DNA from 4 places in the Bacillus capparidis genome. Region 4 is predicted to be linked to each of the others. Evidence: riboswitches for the same ligand, from Rfam matches in the RefSeq annotation. Region 4 holds a riboswitch; each other region holds the start of a gene.
The links. Region 4 has a riboswitch for S-adenosylmethionine ahead of mtnK (S-methyl-5-thioribose kinase). Riboswitches for the same ligand answer to the same signal wherever they lie in the genome.
Positions count from the first base shown of each region.

Region 1: linked by a shared signal. The riboswitch ahead of JOC74_RS07970 (methionine ABC transporter ATP-binding protein) and the one ahead of mtnK (S-methyl-5-thioribose kinase) in region 4 are both predicted to bind S-adenosylmethionine.
Region 2: linked by a shared signal. The riboswitch ahead of JOC74_RS12280 (methionine ABC transporter ATP-binding protein) and the one ahead of mtnK (S-methyl-5-thioribose kinase) in region 4 are both predicted to bind S-adenosylmethionine.
Region 3: linked by a shared signal. The riboswitch ahead of JOC74_RS12015 (PLP-dependent transferase) and the one ahead of mtnK (S-methyl-5-thioribose kinase) in region 4 are both predicted to bind S-adenosylmethionine.

Region 1 is NZ_JAFDST010000002.1:179,194-183,363, forward strand. Features, by position in the region: gene metQ (methionine ABC transporter substrate-binding lipoprotein MetQ) at 1-634, opposite strand, end outside; gene JOC74_RS07965 (methionine ABC transporter permease MetP) at 648-1,316, opposite strand; gene JOC74_RS07970 (methionine ABC transporter ATP-binding protein) at 1,309-2,334, opposite strand; SAM riboswitch class I at 2,443-2,548, opposite strand; gene JOC74_RS07975 (hypothetical protein) at 2,677-3,018, opposite strand; gene JOC74_RS07980 (thioredoxin family protein) at 3,139-3,447, opposite strand; gene JOC74_RS07985 (toprim domain-containing protein) at 3,468-3,800, opposite strand; gene gcvH (glycine cleavage system protein GcvH) at 4,066-4,170, opposite strand, start outside.
Region 2 is NZ_JAFDST010000002.1:1,030,332-1,034,501, forward strand. Features, by position in the region: gene JOC74_RS24455 (S-ribosylhomocysteine lyase) at 9-125, opposite strand; gene JOC74_RS12270 (MetQ/NlpA family ABC transporter substrate-binding protein) at 157-996, opposite strand; gene JOC74_RS12275 (methionine ABC transporter permease) at 1,009-1,689, opposite strand; gene JOC74_RS12280 (methionine ABC transporter ATP-binding protein) at 1,682-2,734, opposite strand; SAM riboswitch class I at 2,804-2,910, opposite strand; gene JOC74_RS12285 (iron-containing alcohol dehydrogenase family protein) at 3,072-4,169, opposite strand.
Region 3 is NZ_JAFDST010000002.1:977,570-981,739, reverse strand. Features, by position in the region: gene cidR (cidABC operon transcriptional activator CidR) at 1-426, opposite strand, end outside; partial or broken gene JOC74_RS12020 (SAM-dependent methyltransferase) at 592-766, opposite strand; partial or broken gene JOC74_RS12015 (PLP-dependent transferase) at 838-1,406, opposite strand; SAM riboswitch class I at 1,482-1,585, opposite strand; SAM riboswitch class I at 1,777-1,880, shown strand; gene JOC74_RS12010 (M20 metallopeptidase family protein) at 1,993-3,189, shown strand; gene JOC74_RS12005 (ABC transporter substrate-binding protein) at 3,202-4,170, shown strand, end outside.
Region 4 is NZ_JAFDST010000001.1:257,795-261,964, reverse strand. Features, by position in the region: gene JOC74_RS01320 (pyridoxal phosphate-dependent aminotransferase) at 1-845, opposite strand, end outside; gene JOC74_RS01315 (carbon-nitrogen family hydrolase) at 941-1,717, shown strand; SAM riboswitch class I at 1,787-1,934, shown strand; gene mtnK (S-methyl-5-thioribose kinase) at 2,021-3,205, shown strand; gene JOC74_RS23790 (hypothetical protein) at 3,477-3,599, opposite strand; gene JOC74_RS01305 (methylated-DNA--[protein]-cysteine S-methyltransferase) at 3,686-4,170, opposite strand, start outside.

The DNA.
Region 1 (4,170 bases), on a different contig from region 4:
TTAATTTATTTTGAATCGCGTAGTTCACATTAATGAATACAGCATCGGCTTCATTGTTTTCGTAAGCCTTCGCGGTTAATTCAGGTGCAATTTTTTCGAATTTCAGGTTTTTTTTATTCTCAACTATATCTTTCTCTGTTGCATTTACTGCTTCCACCTTGGAATCCAGTTTAATTAATCCAGATTTTTGAAGAAACGCAAGCATACGTCCTTGCTCAGCCACGTTGTTTGTCAAAATAACTTTTGCTCCGTCCGGAAGCTCGTTTAAAGATTTAACCTTTTTAGAATAGATACCAAATGGTTCAAGATGGATTGCACCGGCATTTACAAGGTCGTAATCATTATCCTTTTTTTCTTGCTCCAAGTACGGAATGTGTTGGAAAAAGTTTGCATCTACTTCTTTTTCAGCTAATGCTTTATTATACATTTTATAGTCGCTAAACGTTTCAACCTTCAATGTATAGCCCTTTTCTTTCAATAGGGGCTCCGCTTCTTCTAAAAGTTCTGCATGAGGTGTTTTCGTTGCTGCAACAACGATTTCTTTACTGTTTGAGTCACCTGCATTATTTGAACCGCAAGCAGTTAAAATGCCAGCAAAAACAAAAATTAATGCACTTAAAATTAGTTTCTTCATTACAAATCCTCCGTTATCGTTTATCAATTTTATTAGTTATCAAATCACCGAACAATTGAATAATAAAGACGATGATTAAAATAAATACAGTCGCGGCTAAGGTTACATCTGTATTGCCAGACTGATAACCTTCTACATATGCAAGATCTCCCAATCCCCCTGCACCGATTGCACCCGCAATAGCAGTTGAGCCAATTAAGGCGATAGCCGTTACAGTGATACCGGAAATAAGTGCAGGCATGGATTCCGGAAGATACACTTTAAAAATTATCGTGGATGTTCTTGCTCCCATCGATTTTGCGGCCTCTACGACACCTTTGTCGACTTCACGCAAGGCGATTTCCACTAAACGTGCATAAAATGGCGCCGATCCGATAACGAGCGCTGGCAGTGCAGCGATTGGGCCTAAAATCGTGCCAACTAAAAACTTGGTAAAGCCGAGCAATAAAATAATTAAAATAATAAATGGAATCGACCTGAAAATATTAACCACTGCCGCGATCAGACTGTTGATCGCTTTGTTTTCCCATAGGTTCCCCTTATCTGTCAAAAAAAGCAGCATTCCCAAGGCAACTCCAATAATAAAGGCAATAAATAACGAGATGATAGTCATATAAATCGTTTCATACGTTGCATTCCAGAGAACCTCCATATCAACGTTTGGAAACCATTTTTCAAACATTTGAAATCACCTCTGCTTCTACCTGTCTTGTCTTGATGTACTCAATGACTTGATTCACTTCAGCCGCATCTCCATCAATATGGATAAATAGTGTTCCGTATGAGCCTTCCTGAGTTTGCGTTATCTTTCCTTGGAGAATGTTTACTTCAACTTGGAAATTACGAATCATGTGAGCGATCAGCGGTTGTTCAGCTGATTCTCCGATAAAAGAAAGACGAACAGTTTTCCCTGATTTCTTTGCTCTGAGAATATGCTGAATCGCTTCCTTTGTTTCCTCGGGCTCAGTAAGCTGTCCAACAAATCGTTTCGTCGTTTGTTCTTTCGGAGTTACGAATACTTTGAGCACGTCTCCTTCTTCTACTACCCGGCCATTATCCATAACAGCCACTCTGTGACAAATTTTTCTGATGACATGCATCTCGTGGGTAATCAACACGATGGTCAAACCGAGCCTTTTGTTTATGTCAGACAGAAGGTCCAGGATTGACTCTGTTGTTTCCGGATCCAAAGCTGAAGTCGCTTCATCACAAAGAAGCACCTTGGGATCGTTAGCCAAAGCCCTGGCGATGCCGACTCTTTGTTTTTGCCCTCCGCTGAGCTGGGATGGGTATGCATTTTCTTTGCCTTCTAAGCCGACAAGGCGAATCAATTCGTTTACTTTGGCGTTCCTTTTTTTTGCACCTACTCCCGCAATTTCAAGAGGAAAAGAAATATTTTCTTTAACGGTTCGGGACCACAGCAGATTAAAGTGCTGAAAAATCATGCCGATTTCCTGTCTCGCCTTACGCAGTGAATTTCCTTTGATTTTGTTTATAGGATTGCCCGCGACTTCAACAGTCCCCTCAGTCGGCAGTTCCAATCCATTTAAAAGGCGAATCAACGTACTTTTGCCGGCACCGCTGTAGCCGATAATCCCAAATATTTCTCCTTGTTCTATCGATAAATCAACGTTCTGTACGGCATGGACTTTATTATGCCCCGTCTGATAGGTCTTAGAGATGTTTATTAGTTTAATCAGTACAATCACCTGTTTCCTTTCAAATCCAATTCCTTCAGCCTAATACTATATAAAAAAACCTTTCCGCGAAAAACGAGCAGAAAGGTATTATATGTTGTAATCACCTTTCTCTCATCTTCCAAAGCGTATGCTTCGGGTGAATTGGCACCATTTCAACAAAGTTGACGGTTGCCGGGTTTCATAGGGCACTTCCCTCCACCTCTCTCAATAAGAGAAAACGATATGCGGTTATATAAGACATAGGTCTGATAATACATGAAGAATATCACGCGTAAGATTCTTTGTCAATAAATATTACAAAATTCTTATTGTAATAACATTTTTATAGAAAAACAGAAGTTATTACGCTGTTGTAAAAAAACCATCGGTCAGCCAAAGTATTGCTTCAAGCCTTAAAAGCGCTCGAAAGGAGCCCTTCACTTTTACTGTTCCGCTTTGCACAAGCTGCTGCAGCGGGATATCTCCTTGCAGCAAACAAATTATTTCATGTTGCTCTCCAAAAAAAACCAGATGTGATTTTTCCCCTTCCGACGGGGATCTTTGAGCCATTAATCCTTCTTCGTTAATCGAAATCGAAATGATTTCCCGTTCTCCTGCAAATGCGATTAACAAGGGTGACTTTGATAAAAGAGGTTTTAAAAAAAGACGGCTTTTTGTTGTTTCTGCCCATTCCAATTCATTCAAAATATAGACCCCCCAAAAAAATTGCCTTCATATACCATTTCTCTTTCTTTGAAAGGAGTCCTCTTAGAATTGCTCGACATAAACGGGGATTATTTCCTAAGAAATATGTCAAAAGCCGCTTTATAGAGCGGCTTTTTGTTTAATCGTATCGTATAAATGGGAAACAGATTGAAAAGTATATTCCATGTTTACAATGTCGTTTCCAGACAGGAGAATATAGCAAGGAACACTTTCCACCTTCCATTGTTTAGCTAAACGGGGTGAAAAATTAAGATTGATCTTATAAAAGGGGATAGATGGGAGCATTTCCTCCACAACCTCTAACATTTTGCCTCCAACCTTGCATGTTCCGCAAAGCGGAGTATAGAGATACACAAGATATGTTGGATCATTAATATTCATCACTTCTTTTTCCTGAAGCTCTTTCATGGAAGCGAGACACCTCTATATTATAGATATTTTACCTTTACATCTATATTAGCATTCTGAAGAATTACGGCTAAATGATGACTAGGTGCAGTTGCAACCTCTCGATACGTTTTATCCACGTATAAATGAATCGCCGCAGGAAACTCTCTTTTCAGCTGCTTTCTAAGCTTATCACCTGATTCATCTGAATCTACTAAAATATAGACATCTTTTTCATAAAGTTCTTCGACTAGCTCATCAAGCCGGGTTATGCTGATTGTTCCATTGGTACAAACAATGTCTACCGGATCCATTACAACTTCTTTCACTTTCATTTTGTCAGTTTTTCCTTCAACTATAATGACTTTTTCCATGAGGACATCACCCATCACTATATAATTACATACAAAAAGTAAAATTTCATTCTCAGTTAAAAGTAGTTGGATCCCTTTGAAAGATTACTGCCTGGCCTGGGTTGGGTTGGTTCACCTGAACAACGGCTGGCTCCTCAGGCTTCCTGCTGCAACGCCTTTATTGTCACATCTGTCAGCACCCCAGAACCACACGCAGGAAGATTCGATATGCAAAAATGGACACCCATCTTACCTAAGGGTGTCCACTCCGATTTTTTCTTATCCCTTAGTCTTCCTTTATCATTTCATCGTATTGTTCAGAAGTCATAAGGTTGTCAATTTCGGAGATGTCTTGTGGTTCAACTACGATCATCCACGCTTTTTCGTACGG
Region 2 (4,170 bases), on a different contig from region 4:
ACTTTTCATTAGGCTGTACAAAACGCAGATCGTAAATTGAATGATGTCGCCTTTTGGGTAATTAACCGAACATAAGGGGCCTTGACTTTCGTATGATCAAGGGTAAAACTTTCAACTTTTGCCATAATTCAGATCTCCTCACATGCGCTTTTTTCATTACTTAAATGCAGGGACATATACACCGTTATATGTCTTTTTAATGGTGTTTGCGACCGATTGTGTCTGATAAGCTTTGACCACTTTCTTATACGTGCTGTTGTTCTTGTCTGCAGTACTTGAAACAATGACATTGATCCACGGTTTGTTATTCGGGTCATTGAGATCCGGTTGAATATGATAAATCGAATCTTTTATCGGATCCATTTTATTATCGATGATAAAGTTGCTATTTGTGATCCCTGCAGCAAAGTCTGGAAGCAGACTAGGGATCTTAGCAGGGTCAACTTCGACAATATTCAAGTGCAGTTTATTTTCTGTAATATCTTTCACAGCTGGTGAGTACCCTTTGCTTGGATCAAGTTTGATCAAGCCCGCACTTTCCAAAACTTTGAGTGCTCTTCCAGCATTCGTGACGTTGTTCGGGATAGCAATTTTATCCCCTTCTTTAACCTGTTTGATACTCTTAAGATGATGCGAATAGACGTTTAAAGGAACAATATAGGATTGGCCGATGACGGTAAATTTATACCCTTTTTGCTTTTCTTCCTGATTCAAGAATGCATTGTGCTGGAAAGCCGTTAAATCCAGCTCTTTATTATCTAGAGATTGATTGGCAATGATTCCATCTGTAAATTTCACAAGGCTTACTTTGATGTTATCTTTTGCTAAATTTTTATTGACCTGTTTCCAGATCGGATCATCACTGTTGCCGACAACCCCAACTTTTACTTCCTTTACTTTGTCCGAGCTGCCGTTTGAAGACGAACCGCAGGCAGCAAGAACCAGTATAAAACTAAATATGAGAACTAAACTGCTGATTTTTGTGATTTTATTCATGATGAATTCCTCCTAATGCGTGGTTTTTTTGGTAATCAATGTGCCTATTATTTGAACGATACTGACAAAAATTAAGAGAACAATAATCGATAGATAGGTAGCATCTAATTGATTTTGCTGATAGCCGTAACGAATCGCGAAATCGCCGATCCCTCCGCCTCCGACAACGCCGACAATCGCCGTGAGTCCGATCAGACTGATGACAGTTATCGTTGTTACTCGCGCGATGGAAGAGATACCTTCTTTTAAATAGACGGAAACAATAATTTGAAAAGGCGATAACCCCATGGCAATCCCTGATTCAACCAGTCCTTCATCCACTTCACTTAAAGCGGACTCGATCTGTCTGGAGAAAAAGGGCGTAATGCCAACAATAAGCGGGAATATGGTGCCCTGTACACCGACAGCTGTCCCGGAAATCAATCGGGTAATCGGGATTAATGCTGCAATGAGAATAATGAATGGAATCGAACGGAACAGGTTGATCAACTTATCAAAAATATTAAAAATAAAGGTATTCTCTAAAATCCCATCTTTTTTTGTGGATACCAGAATGATCCCTATCACTAGGCTAAGCAGAAAAGAGATAAGTCCTGACTCAAATACCATTTTCAGCGTTTGAATAATTGAAAGATAAAATTCATCCATCACTTGAGAAACATTAGGAAGCAAGAATTGTATCAAGTTACCCATGGTTTTTTAGCACCTCAATCGCAAAATGCCTTTTTTTCAGATACTGCAGCGCATGATCAATATCCGGCTTCTGACCGCTTAAAATAACAATTAATCCCCCAAGTGGATTATCGCTTAAGATTTGAATATCCCCAAAGACAATATTTGCATCAACGTTATACGCCCTTGATATATAAGAAATGAGCGGCTCGGAAACACTGTTTGAGGTATAGCTCATTTTAAGCAGCAATTGTCCCGGCTGCAGCTGCACCACAGGAGATTTTGTTTTAATTAAGTTTTCCACACTGCCTAACGTTGACGTCGTTTCAATGAATGACTGCGTCAGCTCCTGCTGCGGATTTGAAAAAACTGAGTAAACATCACCTTCCTCAAGGATCTCCCCTTTATCGAGCACCGCGACCTTTTGGCATATTTCTCTGACAACGGACATTTCGTGGGTAATCACCACAATCGTTAATCCCAATTCCTTATTTAATTTCTTCAATAAATAAAGGATCGACTTCGTTGTCTTGGGATCCAAGGCACTTGTTGCCTCATCACACAAAAGGATCTTCGGCCGGTTAACCAGTGCCCTAGCGATCGCCACGCGCTGCTTCTGACCGCCGGACAACTGAGAAGGATAGGCATTTCTTTTGTCCGGCAGCGCAACCAGCTGCAGCAATTCCGTAATTCGCTCATTAATCTCTTTCTTAGTTAAGCCGCTATGTTTCAAAGGAAGAGCAATATTATCAAAAACCGTTCGGGAAGGCATGAGATTGAATTGCTGAAAAATCATACCAATCTTTCTTCGGACTGCCCTTAGTTCTTTTGCTTTTAAACCAACGATATTGCGGCCTTCACAGAAAACATTGCCTTCCGTTGGTTTTTCAATCCCATTAAAACATCTGACCAGCGTCGATTTTCCAGCACCGCTATAGCCAATGATGCCAAATATATCCCCCTTTTCAATTGAGAGATTAACGCCTTTTAATACGGGATGTTCTTTCTTACCATCCGTGAAAACTTTAACCACATGCTCCATACGAATAATCTCTGACGCTGACATTAGTACAGGCCCCCTTTCAATTATTTTCTATCAAAAAGTCTCAAAGATAAGAAGTCTTGTTTGTGGTTCTCCCCATCTTTTGAACACAACCATGTGTTCCTGGAATGAGCAACATAGTGATTCTGCTGGTTTCCCGAGTTTCATTGGGCCAGTCCCTCCGCCGCTCTGGATAAGTAAAAGGATTCATTTTATCTTTTATAAAAGGTTAAGGCTCCCACCTCTAAGCGAAGTGGGACTTTCCAATCAAGTGAGGTCCCCATCTGATTCCCCGATGTTTTAGCTTGCTGAAACGAGTTCACTATTGATGTTTCTTATGAATGTAAAAAAATATCCATATTTATATATAGATGGATTTTTCCAGACGTTGAATTGCTTCAAAGACGGAGGTCTCAGTCACTTCAAAAGGAAGCAAATGAATCGTTTTGTCCGGACTCACAGAATAAGCGGCTAGCTTGCGAATATCTTCTTCAGGACGCGCATCAAGGTGTAAATCCCGCAGATTCATAGGCAGCTTTAGGCACTGGTAAAACGGCTGAAGACGACGGACTTCCTCCCACTTTTCTTCAAGTGCTAATTGAACCATGATCCCATAGGCCACCTTGACGCCATGCAGGATATGTTTTGTCTCAGGGAAAACGGTCAGTGCATCATGGATCGAATGCGCTGCAGTTGCCCGTCCGTATTCGTCGCCGAACCCGCCGACAAGGCCGCCAGCAATTATATTCGTTTCCATCACGAGCTGCCAGGGCTCGGATAAAACGCCTCGTTTCATATCCTCCACAGCCTGTATTGCATACTTCAACGGAATGTCCCGACAAAGTTTAGCGGACTCTCTTGCATACAGAATGGAAAGATGATTCTGATGAACATGGGTGAGCAAACTGTCGGACTCATACCACTTCGCCAGTGTATCAGCAATACCGGCAATAAAATAATCAATGGGAGAATCCAATATTACCCGAGGCTCTATGAGCACAAGACTGGACTGTTTTGGATAAATCTCATGTCCAATGGATACACCATTATCTTTGTAAATAACGCTGAGTGCCGACCATGCCGCACAATTGCTCGCCATTGTCGGCAGTATCACCAGCGGACGCCCGCCAGATTTAAAAGCCGCGGCTTTCGCAGTATCGATCACTTTTCCACCACCAAGCCCGATAACAAGATCAATATCTGATTCCCGGATTTTCTGAATGACACGGTCAATCTCCTGATACGAACATTCGCCTCCGAAGGTCATCTCGTGTACATCGAAACCCGCTCCATTTAGATCGGGCAGATAAGGAGCCGTTTTGTGCCAAGATTTTACACCATGAAGAATAAGAACCCGAGCGGCCGACAGCACCTTGAGAAATTCCGGCAGATAATTATAGGCGCCTTCTTCAGAGATATACTGCTGAGGCCCGACTCTGGATACCAAATGAAAAGACATC
Region 3 (4,170 bases), on a different contig from region 4:
ATCAAGCTTGTCGTCTATAATATTCTCTTCAATTTTTTTTGAACCGTCTTCAACTAACTCGAAGGTGATACCGGGATATTCTTTATGGAATTGCCCCATAATTGTTGAGAAAAACAAAGAATTAATGAGCGGAGGCAAGCCAATTCGAATATGGCCTTTTTTTAAATGAGAAATATTTTCCAGCTCTGTCTCCAATTGATGAAAGGCTTTATCAATGATTTTTGCCTGCTCATATAGAACACGTCCGGCATCAGTCAAAGTTAATTTTTTCCGCGAACGATTGAAAAGGACAACTCCGAGCTCTTCCTCTAAATTTTTAATCATTTTGCTAATGGCCGGCTGCGTGACAAACAAATGGTCAGCTGCGCGGGTAAAGCTATTTAAACGGGCAACTTCGATAAAATACTGTAGCTGTTTGATATCCAATACTTTCACCTGCTTGCAAACGGAAATTTATACAATAAAGTACCAATCGTTATTATGAAAAAATAAGACTATTTGTAGTGTAGCATATTATTGCAAATAAAATTTAAAGAATGTTCGCCAGCCCCTATACGAAAACAGGGTCTCATACTTTGAGACCCTGTTTCCTTAAATCGCGATTGATTGAATGATGAAACGGTGCTGTTTTACAAAGTATCCTTCCGTTTGAATCATTTGGATCCTTGTATTTTTCTATCGTAAAATCAGGTATTTGCCATGGGATAGCTTTTAAATAATAGACTATCGCTCCAATATCATAAAATCTTTGAACAGGAAATTCTTCAGCAAAAGACCATCTGTGATACCGCGTTTTCTCCGCTCATCCTCCGGCATGGCGGCATGCGACATCTCAGCCAGATCTGCCCCTTGTGTAATTGGCTGCTGGAAATATGGTGTCAGGAATGTATTGTCGGACAATCAACAATAGCTTGTGTGCTCTCGCCAACTGCGCATACGCTGCAATGTCGATTTCCTGCATCAGCGGGTTTGTCGGTGTCTCCAGGAAGATCGCTTTTGTCCATCCGTTATCATCGCTGCTGTTTCTTCCACAGTCCGAAATAGAGCGTAAATCGGCGTCACTCCGAATGATTCTAAAAAGAAATCGAACAGTCGATAAGTTCCTCCGTATATATCCTCCGGCACAAGCAGTGAGTCGCCAGATCGGAAAAGTGATAATACAAGTTGGATTGCTGCCATGCCCGAGCTGCAGGTAAATGCCTGATCGCCCTTTTCAAGCTTTGCGAACCCATCCTCCAGAACAGATCAAGTCGGGTTCTTCGTCCTGGAATAATCATAACCGGTTATTCCCCTATTCCGCTATGTACATAGGCGGTGGAAAGATAAACCGGCGGATTGACAGCCCCTGTCACTCCATCACTTCGATTACCTATCTGTACAAATGTCGTCTCCAAGCTACTTCCTATATTGTTTCTCACCCTTCTATAAAAAAAGACCCTTCTCCCCAAAAAGGAAGAAGGTTCAGTCATAACCAAATCAGCTTCTTATCTTTAAGGCGGATACCTTTTGGAATTAGCACCGTGTCTTGACAGACTGGTTGCTGAGACATCATAGGGCCAAGTCCCTCCGTCTCTCTTGATAAGAAAATTATTATTTATTTTTTATATTAAAGATATGTTACATACAGGAAAATCCGGTCAAGTCATTTTTTAAAGTTTTCTATCAAGTACAATTATTTCTGTTGAATTTTTTAGCTACAGCAGTTTCTGATGGCACTCTAAGTTAAAAAATAGGATTGACACCCAGAACTTTTCGGTCTATCCTTACAACTAATATTTCTTATCCAGATTGGTAAAGGGAATGGCCCTGCGAAGCCAAAGCAACAGGCTGCAAGCCGCAGTACTGTGCTAATTCCAGGTGTTTGTCACCGAAGATAAGAAGAGCAGAAGCTTAAAAAAGGCCCTCTTCTATTCGGAAGGGGTCTTTTTTAAAGGCAAAATCCGACTAATTCCATAGTAAATATCAAGATTATTACATACAGGAGGCTACATGATGGAGACCATGAAGCAGACACTTGCGGAGGTACATACAGAATTGGAAAATGATTTCGCAGAAGTCGTCAAATGGCGGCGATATCTGCATCAGCATCCTGAATTAAGTTTTCAGGAGACGAAAACCGCCCGTTTCATCGCCGATAAGCTGCGCAGCTTCGGCTACGAAGATATCCAGACAGATATCGGCGGGTATGGCATCGTCGCATCGCTGTCAGGGAAAGAGGCAGGACCTACGATTGCCCTCAGAGCTGATTTCGATGCCCTGCCGATAGTGGATGAGAAAGAAACAGCCTATCGATCCAAAATACCTGGCGTGATGCACGCTTGCGGACATGACGGCCATACTGCTGCTTTGCTGGGGACTGCCAAAGCATTGATCAAGCATAAAGACAGCCTGAAAGGCATAGTTGTCTTCCTGTTCCAGCCTGCTGAGGAAGTACCGCCCGGCGGTGCCAAGGCAATGATTGAAGATGGCGCACTTGACGGTGTCGATTATGTCTATGGCGCTCATCTTAACTCTGCTGCCCCTGTCGGGAAGATCGGTGTCGGTGAAGGATTCAAAATGGCCGCAGTGGATAAATTTGCGATCACCATCCAAGGAAAAGGTGGTCATGGCGCAGCACCACAAGAGGCTGTCGATCCAATCGTCATCGGCAGTGATATCGTAAGTGCTTTGCAGAAGATTGTCAGCCGAAGAGTCAGCCCACTGGAATCTGCGGTGGTGACACTGGGTGTATTCCAGTCCGGTAACGCATTCAATGTCATACCGGATACCGCCAAATTGGAAGGCACAGTGCGGACGTTCAATGCCGACATCCGCAAGCAGGTCAGACAGCAAATAGAAGCCATCGTTTCCGGAATCACGAGCGGTTTCGGTGCGACTTATTCCATCGATTACCTGCACGGCTATCCTGCGCTTTATAACCATCCAGAGGAAACTGCTCTTTTGCAGCAGCTATTCTCTGAACAATTCGGTGAAGAACAGGTAATAGAACTTGAAACTGGGATGGGAGCAGAGGATTTCGCTTATTACTTGCAGGAAAAACCCGGCAGCTTTTTTAAAGTCGGCTCCCGCAATGAGGATACAGCCACACACTATCCGCATCATCATCCGAAATTCGACATCGATGAGCGGGCATTGCTCATCACGGAGAAAGCATTCACGAAAATCGTATTCTCGTTATTGGGAAGCTAAGGAGGAAATGTCTTGAAGAAGAAATTTGCACTCATACTATTCGGCTTAGCGGCCACCATCGCCTTATTCGGCTGCTCCGGCAATTCCAGCAGCAGCTCCGGTACAAGCGGCGGAGAACCTGTTGAAGGCGGCGACTTGAATGTTGCCATGACGGCGGATCCCGACACACTGGATTGGATGTATTCCGGCGAAAGTGTTGCGAGAAAAATCGGCTGGCATATCTATGAAGGTTTGTTCGCCCTGGATAAGGATTACCAGGCTCGTCCTTTACTAGCTGACGACTATACCGTCAGCGATGACAAGAAAACATACACCATCACCCTTCGTGATGGACTGAAATTCCACAACGGCCAGGACGTAACTGCCGAGGATGCCAAAGCATCGATCGAGCGCTGGCTTAAGGTCTCTTCCGTCGGTAAGATCACAGCAACACATGTGAATTCTGTCGAAGCAAAAGATGACTTGACATTGGTCATTACGCTGAAAGACCCATATACCGCTTTGCTAACCGATCTGGCTGCTCCGAAAGCATCTGCTGTCATCATTCCTGCCGATATCGCGGAAGCTGCGGGTGAACAGCCGCTGAAAAATGAACAGCTGATCGGTACAGGTCCATTCAAATTCGATTCCTGGAAGCGCGGCAACGAAATCGTCCTTTCCAGATTCGAAGATTATCAATCTCGCGAAGAGGAAGACTGGGGCGGTCTGACTGGTAAAAAGACAGCTTATCTGGATACGATTCATTTCAAGATCGTGAAAGACCCACAAGTAATGCTCAATGGATTGAAGACAGATCTATATGATTATGTACAGTCCATCCCACTTGATTTGTATGATGTAGTCGATACCACACCTAATGTCGAACCAGCTATCTCAAGCAATGGATATTCCGTCATCACCCCGGATAAATCCGAAGCGCCATTTGACGATATAAAAGTCCGTGAAGCACTTCACGCAGCGCTTGATAAAGAGGCCATCGCC
Region 4 (4,170 bases):
ACTGCCGCTTCTTGAACAGCACCAAAAAGACTGACATACATGTGATCCTGGTACAAATTGATTGCTTCGATCACAGAAGCATTCCCAACGGCAAAACCAACACGCCATCCAGCCATGTTATAAGTTTTTGACAAGGTATAGATCTCGATGCCGATATCTTTCGCTCCTTTTGTCTGCAAAAAGCTTATCGGCTTTTTATGATCGAATCCGATCGCACCGTAAGCAAAATCGTGAACAACACAGATGCTATTATCCTTTGCAGCTTTCACAGTCTCTTCGAAAAACGGTGCAGTTGCCGCTGCTCCGGTCGGATTGTTTGGGTAATTTAAATACATAAGCTTGGCGTCCTTCATTTTTTGTGAAGGAATTCGGCCATAATCAGGCAAAAAATTGTTTTCCGCTGTTAGCGGCATCATTTCCATCTCAGCTTTTGCCAAAGCGACTCCGGACATATAATCAGGGTACCCCGGATCAGGCACTAAAACTGTATCACCTGGATTCAGAAGGCATAAGGGCAATTCAACCAGCCCCCCCTTCCCGCCAAACAGTATAGCAACCTCCGTGTCTGGATCGAGAGTAACACCGTATTCTCTACTATAAAATTCACAAACGGCTTCTTTCAAGGCTTGGCTTCCACGAAATGAAGAGTACTTGTGATGTACAGGCTTCCGAACAGCTTCTTCCATTGCCTCGACAATATGCTGTGGAGTGGGCTGATCGGGATTTCCTTGCCCTAAATTAATGACATCAACACCTTCATTTATTTTTTTAGCCGCTTTCTGTACGAGTGCAGCAAAGAATTGATCAGGAAGCTGCTTTAAAAGGGTGGACTGTTCAAAATTCATTTTTCTGTCACCTACTATAAAAAATTCTTGAAATGATTCTAAGTTATCATTTATTGTATAAACAAAATGTAAAGCAATTTTCGGGAAGGAGCAAGATAAAATTGAAAATCGCATGTCTCCAATTTGATATTTCTTTTGGAAATCCCGCAGAAAATTATCAAAAAGCAGAAAGGTTTATTAAAAAAGCCAGCGATGCAGATGTGGTTATACTGCCTGAACTGTGGACAACGGGCTATGATTTATCAAGGCTTGATGAAATCGGCGATGAAAATGGCAAGTATACTAAACAGTGGCTGTCAGACATTGCCCGCACCTACGAAGTGAATATTGTCGCCGGTTCGGTAGCAGTGAAAAAAAATGACGGTATTTACAATACGATGTACATTGTCGGGAAAAACGGAGATATGTTAAGTGAATATAGCAAAGTCCACTTATTTAAATTAATGGACGAGCATCAATATTTAGCAGCAGGTTCGAAGGAAAACACATTTGCTTTGGAAGGCATTCAAGCTTGCGGAGTCATATGCTATGACATTCGATTTCCTGAATGGATCAGAAAGCACACAGAAAACGGGGCTTCTTTACTATTTGTTTCAGCCGAGTGGCCAGCTCCAAGGCTCGATCATTGGAAAGCCCTTCTAATAGCCAGAGCGATCGAGAACCAGTGTTTTGTCGCTGCATGCAACTGTTCCGGGAGCAACCCTGATAATCAATTTGCTGGCCACAGCATGATTATTGATCCGTGGGGGAAAATTATCGCCGAAGCTTCTGACGGTGAAGAAATCATTTCAGCGGAGCTTGAGCTTGGAATCAGCGAAAAGATTCGGGCGCAAATTCCGATCTTTTCCGACAGAAGAACAGAATTATACTAAGGCTAAAAAACAATTGACAAACATGTTACACCTTGGTACATTCTAAACAGTCGACAAAATAATATATTTCTCTTATCGAGAGTCGGGCGAGGGATTGGCCTTTTGACCCCGACAGCAACCGACCGTAATTCCATTGCGAAATGGGGCGCAGCATGATTCAAGCGCCTATGCAGGGCACGGTGCTAATTCCATCAGACTTATTTCTGAGAGATAAGAGAGGCAAACCTGTTATTTTACTTGCAAAGCCTCTTTCTCAGAATGGGAAAGAGGCTTTTATATGTTTACTGGAGGGAGAAACGTACTATGGCAACTACAAAAACACCTGCGTATGAAACGCTTACTGTGAGTTCCGGCGCAGCACTCGCCGTCAAGCTTGGACTTTTTTCAGGAAAAAGCACAATTACCTGTCAAGAAATCGGAAACAGAAATCGAAACCGGGTTTTTCGAGTGAGAGATCAAGAAAATAATAGAAGCATTATTATTAAACAGGTTGTCCCATTCGGCCAACTTTTCGGCGAAAGCTTGCCGTTACGAGCAAACAGAGCCAGAATCGAAAGCAGTGCATTGATTCGGCAGGCAGAGCATGTCCCGCACCTCGTTCCGAAAATTTATTATTCGGATACCACACTTGCCGTAATCGTGATGGAGGATTTATCCCACTTATCCATATTGCGAAAGGGGCTGATTGAAGGCAAAACCTATCCGCTCTTCTCAGAGCACGTTGGAGAATTTCTTGGGAAGACGCTATTCTACAATTCGGCTTATTTTCTTGATCCGCAAGTCAAAAATGAATTGGAGAAGCAATTTTCGAATCCCGATCTGTGCGCAATTACCGAAAAACTATTGTTTACTGACCCCTTTTTCGCTAGTAATTCGAATGAATTTGAAGAAGAACTGCGAACCATTGTTAAAGGTTTTCGGGATGACTCCTCGCTTCTTGATGAAGCATCTAAACTAAGGAATACATTTACTAGTAAAACAGAATCTCTTATCCATGGAGATCTACATACTGGAAGCATTTTTTCTAATCAACATGTAACGAAAATTATCGATCCTGAATTTGCTTTTTTCGGACCGATCGGTTTTGATATCGGAAAAATTATTGCTGATTTGTTGATCCATACAATGTCTCATGATGATGAGAAAAGCTCACTGTTACATCACATTATTACTGTGTGGACCGTTTTCAGCAATACATTTAAAGAGGCTTTCCGCAAAGACTGCCGCGAGCTGTATAAAACGAAAATCAATATTCAAGATCTGTTATACCAAATTTTTGCAGACGCAGCTGGCTTTGCCGGATGTGAATTAATCCGCTACTCAATTGGAGCCGCTCAAGATTCTGATATAAATCCAGTCCCAATTGTCAATCGAATCGAAAGAAAATCCTTGGCCATTCGTTTTGGACTGCTACTCATTAAAGAACGTGAAAATTTACAAGATGCAGAAGGCATGATAACTTTGCTCACCCAGTTAGAACACGAGTGATGCTTCTTACTCTGCAATAAAGTTCATCTTTAATCAGTGGGATAAGTATTTAGCCTTTACACATGACATCCAACACTGATTGTTAAATGATCTGATCCAAAATTTACTGGCAGATAATCCCCACCTGCTTCAAAAGTTAAGGTGGGAGTCTTCTTGCCCGTTCCTGCAGGATAAAAATAAGGACGTTTCCGAGTCTCACTTGTTTAGGCAGAGCCCATCACATCTAGTATTTTTCAGCCTAGAATTTGATCGTATATCCATTATAGAAAAGCTATGCATCGTATTTTTGCATATGCATTTGGATAATCATATCCTTTTGTTCAATTGTAAGAACGTGTAACTTACTTAATAAGATAGCATAGCCTGCTATTTTGGATGGTCTTCCTGTTTTCATATAGACCCTCCTTTTTCACAAGACCAACTTTTTTGACTTAATTAAATAATATGTCTTGCGTAAAAAAACGGAACATGCCATTTGAATTATTTTTCCTTAAACAAAATGTTTTCATGCTTTAGCAATATCGCTTTTTGATCTGTTTTTTGGCCGGCGTACCCGGTAAGAGACGAATTTTTTCCGATCACCCGGTGGCAAGGAACAAACACAGGTAGCTGATTGCATTTGTTTGCTTGGCCGATTGCTCTCACGGCAGCCGGCTTGCCAATTTGCAGAGCAATATCCGAGTAGCTTCTGGATTCACCGTAAGGGATTAAGCTGAGAGCCTCCCATACGTTTTCTTGAAATGGCGTTCCTTTTTGTTTGATAGGCACTGTAAAATTTGTACGTATCCCATCAAAGTACTCCTGCAACTGGAAAATCGCTTGTTGTAAAAGCTCCGTTTCCTTAAAGCGTATCTCTATACCTTTGTTTAGCAGCTTATCAAGCTGGGCTTGATCCAACAGCAAATGACTGATATACCCGTCAGTTTCAAGGATCGATACTTGTCCAATCGGAAGATCAACTTTCA